Regions from separate parts of the Ferrimonas sp. SCSIO 43195 genome, predicted to be linked through region 2. Evidence: predicted binding sites of a transcription regulator. Region 2 holds the regulator's gene; the other holds the start of a gene.
What was found. Region 2 encodes sigma-54, which starts transcription at its own class of promoters, with help from an activator protein. Its sites were predicted from a motif close to GTTGGCACGNNNNTNGNNT; they were not measured.
Positions count from the first base shown of each region.

Region 1: the regulator sigma-54 is predicted to act here: its motif matches at 2,544-2,562, upstream of glnK (P-II family nitrogen regulator).

Region 1 covers NZ_CP072679.1:366,666-372,003, forward strand. The annotation lists gene narQ (nitrate/nitrite two-component system sensor histidine kinase NarQ) at 1-870, opposite strand, end outside; gene nrfA (ammonia-forming cytochrome c nitrite reductase) at 1,074-2,381, shown strand; gene glnK (P-II family nitrogen regulator) at 2,599-2,937, shown strand; gene J8Z22_RS01815 (ammonium transporter) at 2,952-4,202, shown strand; gene J8Z22_RS01820 (Dyp-type peroxidase) at 4,469-5,338, shown strand, end outside.
Region 2 covers NZ_CP072679.1:4,342,872-4,348,209, reverse strand. The annotation lists gene rapZ (RNase adapter RapZ) at 1-796, opposite strand, end outside; gene ptsN (PTS IIA-like nitrogen regulatory protein PtsN) at 793-1,239, opposite strand; gene hpf (ribosome hibernation promoting factor) at 1,242-1,529, opposite strand; gene J8Z22_RS20080 (RNA polymerase factor sigma-54) at 1,554-3,020, opposite strand; gene lptB (LPS export ABC transporter ATP-binding protein) at 3,087-3,818, opposite strand; gene lptA (lipopolysaccharide transport periplasmic protein LptA) at 3,815-4,381, opposite strand; gene lptC (LPS export ABC transporter periplasmic protein LptC) at 4,368-4,922, opposite strand; gene kdsC (3-deoxy-manno-octulosonate-8-phosphatase KdsC) at 4,919-5,338, opposite strand, start outside.

The sequences.
Region 1 (5,338 bases), 820 kb from region 2:
CGGGCGTTCGTCGATCATCAGTTGAATGCCGTGGGCGCCGCTGTGCTTGCGTAACCGGTCCAGGGCCTGGGTCAGGGTGTCGCTGCCGAGGCGGTCACGGTGGAACCACAGTGAGGTCTGGTACAGGAACAGCAGGCCGGCGTTGGCCTGTTCCAGCTCCTGGGTTTTTTCCTCTACCTGCTGTTCCAGGTTGCTGTACAGGCTTTCCAGTTCCCGGGCGGTCTGTTCAAAGGTATCACTGAGGGTCTGCAGCTCATGGAAGTCACTGCTGGGCAGGTCCAGATTGAACTTGCGCCGGCTGATGGACAGGGCGGCATTTTCCAGCTGTTGCAGCGGGTGCAATACCCGCCGGCTGATGCCCCGCATCAACCAGAACCCCATGCCCATTACCGTAAACAGTCCCATCAGCTGGCTGGCCAGCAGCAGCATGATCTTGTTTTCCGCCTGTTGCTCCAGCATCGCCACCAAGCCATCGATCTGGTCAACAAACTGGCGCACCTCGTTGACGTAGGAGCGGGAATTGCCGTTGACCGCATAGCGCTTCATCTGCTGCCAACTGGCCATCACCTGATCGTATTGCTGATGCAGTCTTTGCGGGTTGTACCAGCTGCGGGCCTTGCCCAGTTCGTCGGAGTAGAGGATCTGTTCAAACTCCTGAATCTTCTTATCCAGGGTGCCACTTTCGCTGTTGGCCAGAAAGATCAGCTGGTAGGAGCGCATGCGCAGGGAGCCGGAGGCGTTGATCGCCTTGGCGTCATCGACGCTGTACATCAGGGTGATCAGGGAAAACGCCGCCAGACCACCAAAGATAAAGATGACGGTGACGATCAGCGACAGCACGGTGGCCGACAGGCTTTTGGTTCGGGTCATGGAGCGGCAACAATTAGAGACTGTGCGCCAAGCCTATCGCCTTCGTCGCTGGAATTACAAGCCACCGCCGTCCGGGGAGGCGAAATAATTCAGGTTATCTATTCTTAGTGGGCAGTAATTGGATTCAAACAAACAACCAATAGTGGAGCGCAATCGTGAACAGGATGAAACGAATGGCCATTTTGGTCGGCTTGTGTGTCCCGATGGGGGCGTGGGCGGTCACTGAGGCGGACAGCAGCAAGTTTGCCAAGTTTAAGAATCAGTATGCCAGTTGGCAGCAGACGGAGCAGAGCAAAGAGATCGTGGATGTGCTGGGTGAAGACCCCAGGCTGGTGGTGTTGTGGGCCGGCTATGGCTTCGCTAAGGACTACAACAAGGCCCGGGGCCATCACTACACCATTACCGATCTGCGCAATACCCTGCGTACCGGGGCACCCAAGACCAAAGAGGATGGGCCGATGCCCATGGCTTGTTGGTCCTGCAAGAGTCCGGATGTGCCACGCTTGATTGAAACCGAGGGGGAAAAGGAATACTTCCACGGCAAGTGGGCCAAGGGCGGCGATCAGATCACCAATGCCATCGGCTGTGGCAACTGCCACGACAACAAGATTAAGTTGAGGCTGTCGGTGCCCTTTGCCGAACGGGCCCTGAAGACCGCCGGACTGGAGTGGAAGACCGCCTCCAAGTCAGACAAGCAGACCATGGTCTGCAGCCAATGCCATGTGGAGTACTACTTTACCAAGCCCGACGTGATGGTGAAGTTCCCTTGGGATAACGGCACCTCGGTGGAACAGATGGAGGCCTATTACGACGCCATTCAGTTTAAGGACTGGACCCACAAACTGTCTAAGGCGCCCATGCTTAAGGCTCAGCACCCCGGCTTCGAGACTTCACGTAACGGGCCTCACGGCCGCAATGACGTTTCCTGTACCGATTGCCACATGCCCAAGGTCACCAATGCCGACGGGCGCAAATTTACCGATCACAACGTCGGCAATCCGTTCGATCAGTTCGAGTTCACCTGTAAGCGTTGTCATGACCAGGATAAAGAGACCCTGGAGAAGGTGATCGCCGGTTACAAGAAGCAGGTCAATGATCTGAAGCTGCAGGCGGAAGACCAGTTGGTCAAGGCCCATTTCGAGGCCAAAGCGGCCTGGGATGCCGGTGCGACCGAGGCGCAGATGAAGGACGCGCTGACCGCCATCCGCCATGCCCAGTGGCGTTGGGATTACGCCATTGCGTCACACGGGGTGCATGCCCACAACCCGGCGGAAGCGATGCGGGTACTGGGTACCTCGTTGGAGCGCAGTGCCGAGGCCCGGGCGATGCTGGCGCGGGTGCTGGCAATGAACGGCGTCATGGCCGAGGTACCGGTGCCGGACATCTCCACCAAGGCCAAGGCCCAGGCGGTGGTCGGGCTGGACATGGAGAAACTGCGGGCCGAAAAGGCCGAGTTTAAGAAAACCGTGCTGCCCCAGTGGGACGCCAATTACCCGGGCAAAACCGACTGAGTTTGTGGTGTGACTGCCAGCCCCGCTTCGGCGGGGCTTTTTTGTGGCTGTGGCTGCACTAATTTGGGGCACTCACTGAATGACCATGCTTATTTTGGTGCATAACCATGCTGCTCGTTTTTGTCGTTTAATCCATGTTTTTGAAATATAAAGAAATAAATTTTTGGCACGGGAGTTGTAAAGGATTGGTTAACTGATTTTGGTTGAGGGATTGGACATGAAACTGGTTAGCGTAATCATCAAACCGTTCAAGCTGGACGACGTTCGGGAAGCCATCGCCGGCATCGGCGTCGAAGGGCTGACGGTCACCGAAGTCAAAGGCTTTGGGCGTCAGAAGGGCCATACCGAGCTGTATCGCGGTGCGGAATATCAGGTGGATTTTCTGCCAAAGGTGAAGCTGGAGATCGCCACCTCTGCCGACAACGTGGATCACCTGATCGAGGTGATCAGCGAGGCCGCCCACACCGGCAAAATCGGTGACGGCAAGATCTTTGTGTATGACCTGGAGCGGGCGGTGCGGATTCGTACCGGCGAGCACGACGCAGAAGCGATTTAACGGAGGGGGAAACCATGGAAGAGTTATCAAAACTGGGTACCACGGTAACCGAATTACGATTTGCACTGGATACGTTCTACTTCCTGATGTCCGGCGCCCTGGTGATGTGGATGGCGGCGGGGTTCGCCATGTTGGAAGCGGGCCTGGTCCGCTCCAAGAACACCACCGAAATTCTGACTAAGAACATCTGTCTGTATGCCATTGCCTGCGTTATGTATCTGCTGGTGGGGTACAACATCATGTACGTCGATAACGCCGAAGCGGGCTGGTTGCCGAGTCTGGGCAGCCTGATTGGCACTCAGGCCGAGGGGGCGGATCATGCCCTGGAGTCGGACTTCTTCTTCCAGGTGGTGTTTGTGGCCACCGCCATGTCCATCGTGTCCGGGGCCGTGGCAGAGCGTATGAAATTGTGGGCATTCCTGGTGTTTGCTGTTGTCCTTACCGGTTTTATCTATCCAGTTGAGGGATATTGGACCTGGGGGGGTGGCTTTGTTTCTGAATTGGGCTTCGTGGATTTCGCCGGTTCCGGCATTGTTCACATGGCCGGTGCGGCAGCGGCAATCGCAGGAGTGCTCCTCTTAGGCGCCCGTAAGGGCAAATACGGTGCCGATGGCAGCGTGCACCCCATCCCCGGTTCCAACATGCCGATGGCAACCCTGGGAACCTTCATTCTGTGGTTGGGGTGGTTTGGCTTCAACGGTGGCTCCCAGCTGCTGGTGTCCGATGCGGAAAACGCCTCGGCGGTAGCCAAGATCTTCGTCAATACCAACTCGGCAGCGGCCTTTGGCGCGGTAGCGGCATTGATTGTGTGTAAGCTGATGTGGGGCAAGGCGGATTTGACCATGATTCTCAACGGTGCCCTGGCCGGGCTGGTGGCCATCACCGCCGACCCGCTGTCGCCGTCGCTGATGCTGGCGGGGGTCATTGGCTTGTCGGCCGGTGGTCTGGTGGTGTTCTCCATCGTCGCCATGGACAAAGTTAAGTTGGATGACCCGGTGGGCGCCATCTCGGTACACGGTGTCTGCGGCCTGTTTGGCCTGATGGCGGTGCCACTGTCCAACGCCGATGCCGGTTTTGGCACTCAGGCCCTGGGGGCATTGATCATCTTTGCCTGGGTGTTCGGCGCCAGCCTGCTGGTGTGGCTGGCTCTGAAGCTGACCATGGGCATTCGAGTCACCGAAGAGGAGGAGTATCGGGGCATGGACATCGCCGACTGTGGCATCGATGCCTATCCGGAGTTCGTGACGGTCAAAGGCAGCAACTAAGCACGAACCCTGTCGATACCCTGACAACGCCTTCTTCGGAAGGCGTTTTTGTGTTTCGGCCGCCAGTGGCGGCGGCGGGGACGGAAAAAGGGACGGTTTTTCATTTTGTTCACCCCAGTTCATGCGTTGGAGCAAAGTCAGGGCGCGATCCATCAGGCACACTGGGCGGATGCCGGCGGGATAAAGTACTGGCTTCCTAACAGGATGACGATTATATCTTTATGTTGTTCGGTATTATTTTGTATTCTAGGTAATCAGGAGCAACGATGACCACAAACACAGGGAGCGATATGCCTCGCGAACAGGGAGGGGTGTGTGCAGAGGGCAACCTTCATGGGTTGTATCTGCTGTTTAATGCGGAAGATCAGGCCGAGCCGACCCTGCGTAAGGTGTTGGCCGAGATTGCTGTGTGGCTGCAGGCCTCGGTGGATCAAAATGCCGATTCCGCCTTTAATGGATTTGTGGCCATTGGGGCCAACTATTGGGATACCCTCTACCCCGAGGCGCGTCCACAGCAGCTGCGGCCGTTTCCCTCTTTCGAGCAAGACGACCGCAAAGCCCCGGTGCAACCGGTAGACATCTTCGTTCATATCCGTTCCGATCGTCTCGACATCAACCACATCGCCGCCATGGAGGTGTGTCACCGTCTCAAGGGACTGGTGCAGTTGGTGGAGGAGGTGCGCAGTTTCCGCTACCTGGATAACCGCGACCTGACTGGCTTCGTCGATGGCACCGAGAACCCTCAGGGTAGCCATCGCCGCACTGTGGCGTTGGTGGGCGACGAAGACGCCGGTTTTGTCGGCGGCAGCTACATCCATACCCAGAGGTATCAGCACCAGATGGCGCGCTGGAACAGCATCAGCCAGAAACAGCAGGAAGACACCATTGGCCGTACCAAGGTGGAGAATGAGGAATACGCCAGTCAGGATAAGCCGCTGACCTGTCACATCAAGCGTACTAACCTCAAAGACGCCGATGGCAACTCCATGGAGATTCTGCGCCAGAGCATGCCTTACGGCGACATGATGGAGCAGGGGCTGTTCTTCATCAGCTGCTGCCGCACGCCGGCTCACTTCGAAGCTCAGCTGAAGTCGATGATCCACGGCGATGGCCACGGCCATTACGATCACCTGCTT
Region 2 (5,338 bases):
TAAAGCGGTTTCCCAGTTGCTGGGCGATGTAGACACTGCGATGTTGGCCGCCGGTGCAACCGATGGCCACAGTCAGGTAGGCGCGATTGTTGCGTTCCAGCATCGGCAGCCAGTTTTTCAGGAAACTCTCGGTGTGGTCAATAAAGCGGGCCACTTCGGCTTCCTTGGTGAAATAGCGCTGCACCGGTGCGTCCAGGCCGGTCAGGGGCCTCAGCTTCGGATCCCAGTGAGGATTGGGCAGGAAGCGGACATCGAACACGTAATCGGCGTCCTTGGGGATGCCGTGTTTAAAGCCAAAGGATTCAAACACCAACAACAGGTCCCGTTCGGCCTTGCCCAGCAGGCGGGTGCGAATCTCATCCGCCAGTTGATGCACCGACAGGTTGTCGGTATGGATGCTGTGGTCGGCCAATTGCCGAATCGGCGCCAGCATCTCGGTCTCCGAAGCGATGGCCTGGGCCAGTGAGATGCCGGTCTGCGACAGCGGATGCAGCCGCCGGGTCTCGCTGTAGCGCTTAATCAGGCTGCTGTCGGAGGCATCCAGAAAATAGATTTGCCAGTCGACGCTGTCCGGCAGTCGCTTCAGTTCATCGGGAATGCTTTCTGCCTGCTCTGGCAGGTTGCGAATATCCAGACTGACCGCCAGTGTGGAGCAGCGATCCACCATTTCATTGACCAGGGCCGGCAGCATGCTGGCCGGCAGGTTATCGACGCAGTAGTAGCCCAGGTCTTCCAGAACCCGCAGGGCCACGGATTTGCCTGCGCCGGAGCGGCCGGAGAGGATAATCAGTTTCACGAGGTCACCAGTTGATAGATCTCATGGTCATCGGCCGATTTGCGCAGCGACCGACAGATGTCTTTGTTGTCCAGCACCTTGGCCATGGAGGCCAGGGTCGACAGGTGCTGTTTGCAGTTGTCTTCGGGGACAAACAGGGCAAACAGCAGATCGACGGGTTTGCCGTCGATGGCATCAAAGGGGATCGGCTCGTCGCATTTCACGAATACGGCGATGGCGTGGTCCACGTTCGGCAGGCGGCCGTGGGGCAGGGCGATGCCTTTGCCAATGCCGGTGCTGCCCATCTTTTCCCGGGCCAGCAGGCTTTCAAACAGCTGCTGCGGGTTGACGTCGGTGTAACGCTGGCTGGCCAGCTGAGAAATCAGCTCCAGGGCGCGTTTCTTGCTGGTACCCGGAGCGGCGATGGTGGCACACTCCGGGCTGAGTATCGTCTCAATATCCATGGTCAGTGACGTGAAATTTTCTCTTTATGTTTAAGGACTTGCCTGTCGAGTTTGTCGATCAGACCATCGATGGCGGCGTACATATTGCTGTGGTTGTGGGTGGCATAGACCTCCCGGCCGCTCAGGTGCAATTTGGCTTCCGCGGTTTGCTGCTGTTTTTCCACATTCAGGACCACATGCACGTTGGAGATGTGGTCGAAGTGGCGCTCTAACTTATCGAACTTGGTATGCACATAGTCTCTTAGGGCCGTGGTGATTTCGACGTGGTGGCCGGTCAGGTTAATCTGCATATGGGTTCCTCCTTAGTTAGCCGTTTACAGGCTTTTCCTCTGATTTGAGGGAGCAATAGACAGGGCTTCTCGGTATTTGGCGATGGTGCGCCGTGCGACCTTGATTCCCTGTTCTGCCAGCAGCTCCGCCATCTTACTGTCGCTGAGAGGCTTCCTTGGGTTCTCTGCAGCAACCAATTTTTTAATTAAAGCACGGATTGCGGTGGAGGAGCATTCTCCGCCGTTTTCTGTGCTGACGTGGCTGGAGAAAAAATACTTCAATTCGAAGATGCCACGTGGGGTATGCATGTATTTCTGGGTGGTCACCCGAGAGATGGTGGACTCGTGCATGTCGACCGCTTCGGCGACGTCATTGAGCACCATGGGTTTCATCGCTTCGTCACCGTATTCCAGAAAACCCTGCTGGAACTGAACGATGCAGTTAGCCACCTTCAACAGGGTGTCGTTGCGGCTTTCGAGGCTTTTGATGAACCACTTCGCCTCTTGCAGGTGACCCCGGACAAACTGGCTGTCGGCCTGATTGCGACTGTGGCGACTGAGGGCCGCGTACTGTTCATTGATGCGAATCTTCGGCATGGTCTCCGGGTTCAACTCCACCACCCAGCGGCCTTTTTTCTTTCTGACGGCGACGTCGGGAATGACGTACTGGTCGTTATCGGAGATCAGGGCACTGCCCGGGCGCGGATTCAGGGTCTGAATCAGCTCCATCGACAGCTTCAGCTCCTCTTCGCTGAGGCGGGTTTTGCGCATCATGCCGCGAAAATCCCGGTTGGCCAGCAGATCCATGTGCTCCTGAATCAGCATCTCGGCTTCGGCCTTCCACGGGGTATCGCCGTCAAACTGACTCAGTTGTACCAGCAGGCATTCGCCCAGGTCCCGGGCGCAGACGCCGATGGGATCAAAGCGTTGTACCCGCTTGAGTACCGCTTCCACTTCGTCCAGCTCGACGTCGTCGTCACCCATGGCTTCGAGAATGTCGTCGCTGCTTTGAGTCAGGTAGCCGCGCTCGTCGGTGGCGTCGATGATGGCGATGGCGATGGCGCGGTCGGTGTCCGACATCGGCGTCAGTTCCATCTGCCACAGCAGGTGGTCCTGCAACGAGTCCGAGGTGCTGCCCTGGAACGGCATGTCGTCTTCGCGACTGCCGCTGCTGCTGGAGGTGGGGGCCGAGGTGTAGTACTCGTCCCAGGAGGTGTCGACCTGCAGGTCGTCGGGCATGTCAGTCTGGGACAGGGCTTCGCTGGTGTCGAGGCTGGCGGGCTCTGGGGCCACGTCCAGCTCATTGCCGCTGTCGCTGGCTTCGGGGGCATCCACGTTGGCGGGAGCCGCCAGAAACTCTTCGTCGGCTTCCAACAGCGGGTTGGAGTCCAGCGCCTCCTGGATCTCTTGCTGTAAATCCAGGGTCGACAACTGCAACAGCCGAATGGCCTGCTGCAGCTGCGGGGTCATGGTGAGTTGTTGCCCCAGTTTCAGCTGAAGAGAAGTTTTCATTTACAACAACCCGTCCTTATCCTTGTTTTTGTGTAGTGACATCCAGGTTGCCCTGCCTACCAATTACTATAGCTTGAACTGATCGCCCAAGTATACCGAGCGCACCAGCTTGTTCTCCAGGATGGCGGCTGGCTCACCCTGAGCGATCAACTCACCGTGACTGACGATGTAGGCGTGTTCACACACATCCAGGGTCTCACGCACGTTGTGGTCGGTAATCAGCACGCCCAGGCCCCGGTCTCGCAGGTGTTGGATGATCTTCTTAATGTCGATCACCGAGATGGGATCCACGCCGGCAAAGGGTTCGTCGAGGAGAATGAACTTGGGGTCCGCCGCCAGGGCGCGGGCGATCTCCACCCGGCGCCGTTCGCCGCCGGACAGGCTCATACCGAGGCTGTCGCGGATGTGAGTGATGTTGAACTCCTCCAGCAACTGCTCCAGTTTCTCGACTCGCTGGCTGGTACTCATCCCTTTGCGGGTTTGCAGAACCGCCATCAGGTTGTCGTAGACGGAGAGCTTGCGAAAGATCGACGATTCCTGAGGCAGGTAGCCGATGCCTTTGCGGGCGCGGCTGTGCATCGGCAGCAGGGTGATGTCTTCGCCGTCGATCTGAATGCGGCCGCGGTCGTTTTGTACCAGGCCCACCACCATGTAGAAGGTGGTGGTCTTGCCGGCACCGTTGGGGCCCAGCAGGCCGACGATCTGGCCGGTGCTGACCTCCAGGCCGACATTTTTCACCACTTCCCGGCCCTTATAGGCCTTGGCCAGCTTGTCTGCGGTCAGGGTTGAACGACTCATGGTTGCTGCTCACCTTGCTTAGGGTCTGTCGGTTGCTGTTGCGGGGAGGGCTCAGGTTTGGGGTCCGGCTTAAGATCCGCATCGGCCGGCAGGAAGATGGTGGTGATCTGCTCGTCGCCGCTGCTTTCGGCCAGCAGCTTCTGCTGGTTCAGGTCGTATTGAATGGTATCGCCTTTCACCAGGCTGCCGGACTGGCGCATTTCGGCGTTGTGGCTCAGGGTCAGGATGCGATCCTGCAGGCTGTAACGAATCTCACCGGCTTCCGCTTCCGCCAGTTTGCCGTTTTCCATCATCTGCTGGTAGGTGGCCGGTGTGCCGGTGGCCACCAGTACCTTGACGTCTTTGTTGTCGGTGGCTTCTACCCGCAGTTCATCGGCGTTGATCAGCAGAGTGCCCTGGGAGATGCGCACCCGTCCGGAATAGACGATGGTGCCATTGGGCAGATCGGCATTGGACTTGTCTGCCTTGATCTCCACCTTTTCGCGGGTGTCGCTGTCCAGGGCGAGGGAGCTGGTGCTGGCTACGACCAGCAAGGCAGTGAGCAGCAGTTTAATTGGTTTCATAGATGGCATATACCTGACTCTTCAGTTCTACCTTGTTCAAATTCAAATCGGCCCATAAGCCCTTGGCATTGATCTCAAAGTCCTCTCCGGTGGCCAGAATCTGGCGGTTGGAGGTCATGATCATGGTTTCCAGATCCAGCTCAAGATAGCTGGTGGTTAGGGTCTTCAGCGGTTCATTGGGCTCAATGGCTGTGATGATAACATCATTTTCCAGAACCACATGGCGGCCGTCACTTAACTGTCCCTGTTTTGCCTGGATGCGCCATTGCCCCTGGCTGTCCTGTGGGTACAGCAGGTATTCGGGCTTGGTCAGCCGGGTCAACGCCAGCGACTGGTAATGCTCCATCTCGTCGGCGGCGATCTCGGCGTTCAGGTGTCCCTGTTCCGAGTAGATTCGACTCTTCAGATTTTCGGCAATAAAGTCCGGTTGATAGCTTGGCTTCACCTCGTCGGTCAGTTGGTCCTTGAGGACCATGGAGCGCCAGGTCAGAAACGACGCGGCACCGAACAACAGGGCGATGGCCAGGGCCTCGCGTTTCATACGCTCATTCCTTGGGCATGTTCCAGGGTCCCTTGGGCAGCCATGATCAGATCACACAGCTCGCGCACGGCGCCGAAGCCGCCCCGGGTTACCGTTGTCAGTGTAGCTTGCTTGCGCACCAGTGGGTGCGCGTCGTTGACCGCCACCGACAACCCAGTCAGGGCCATCACCGGGGTGTCCACCAGGTCGTCGCCAATGTAGGCGCACTGGTCATCGCTGACGTTCAGCTGACGCTTCAGCTGTTCGTAAGCTTCGACCTTGTTGTCCACCCCTTGGTGGATGTGTTTTACCCCAAGGGCGGTCATGCGCCGCTGCACGATGTCGGATTTGCGGCCGGTGATGATCGCCACGTCGACGCCACTGGTTTGCAGCGCCTTGATGCCAAAGCCGTCTCGGGTGTGGAACGCTTTCAGCTC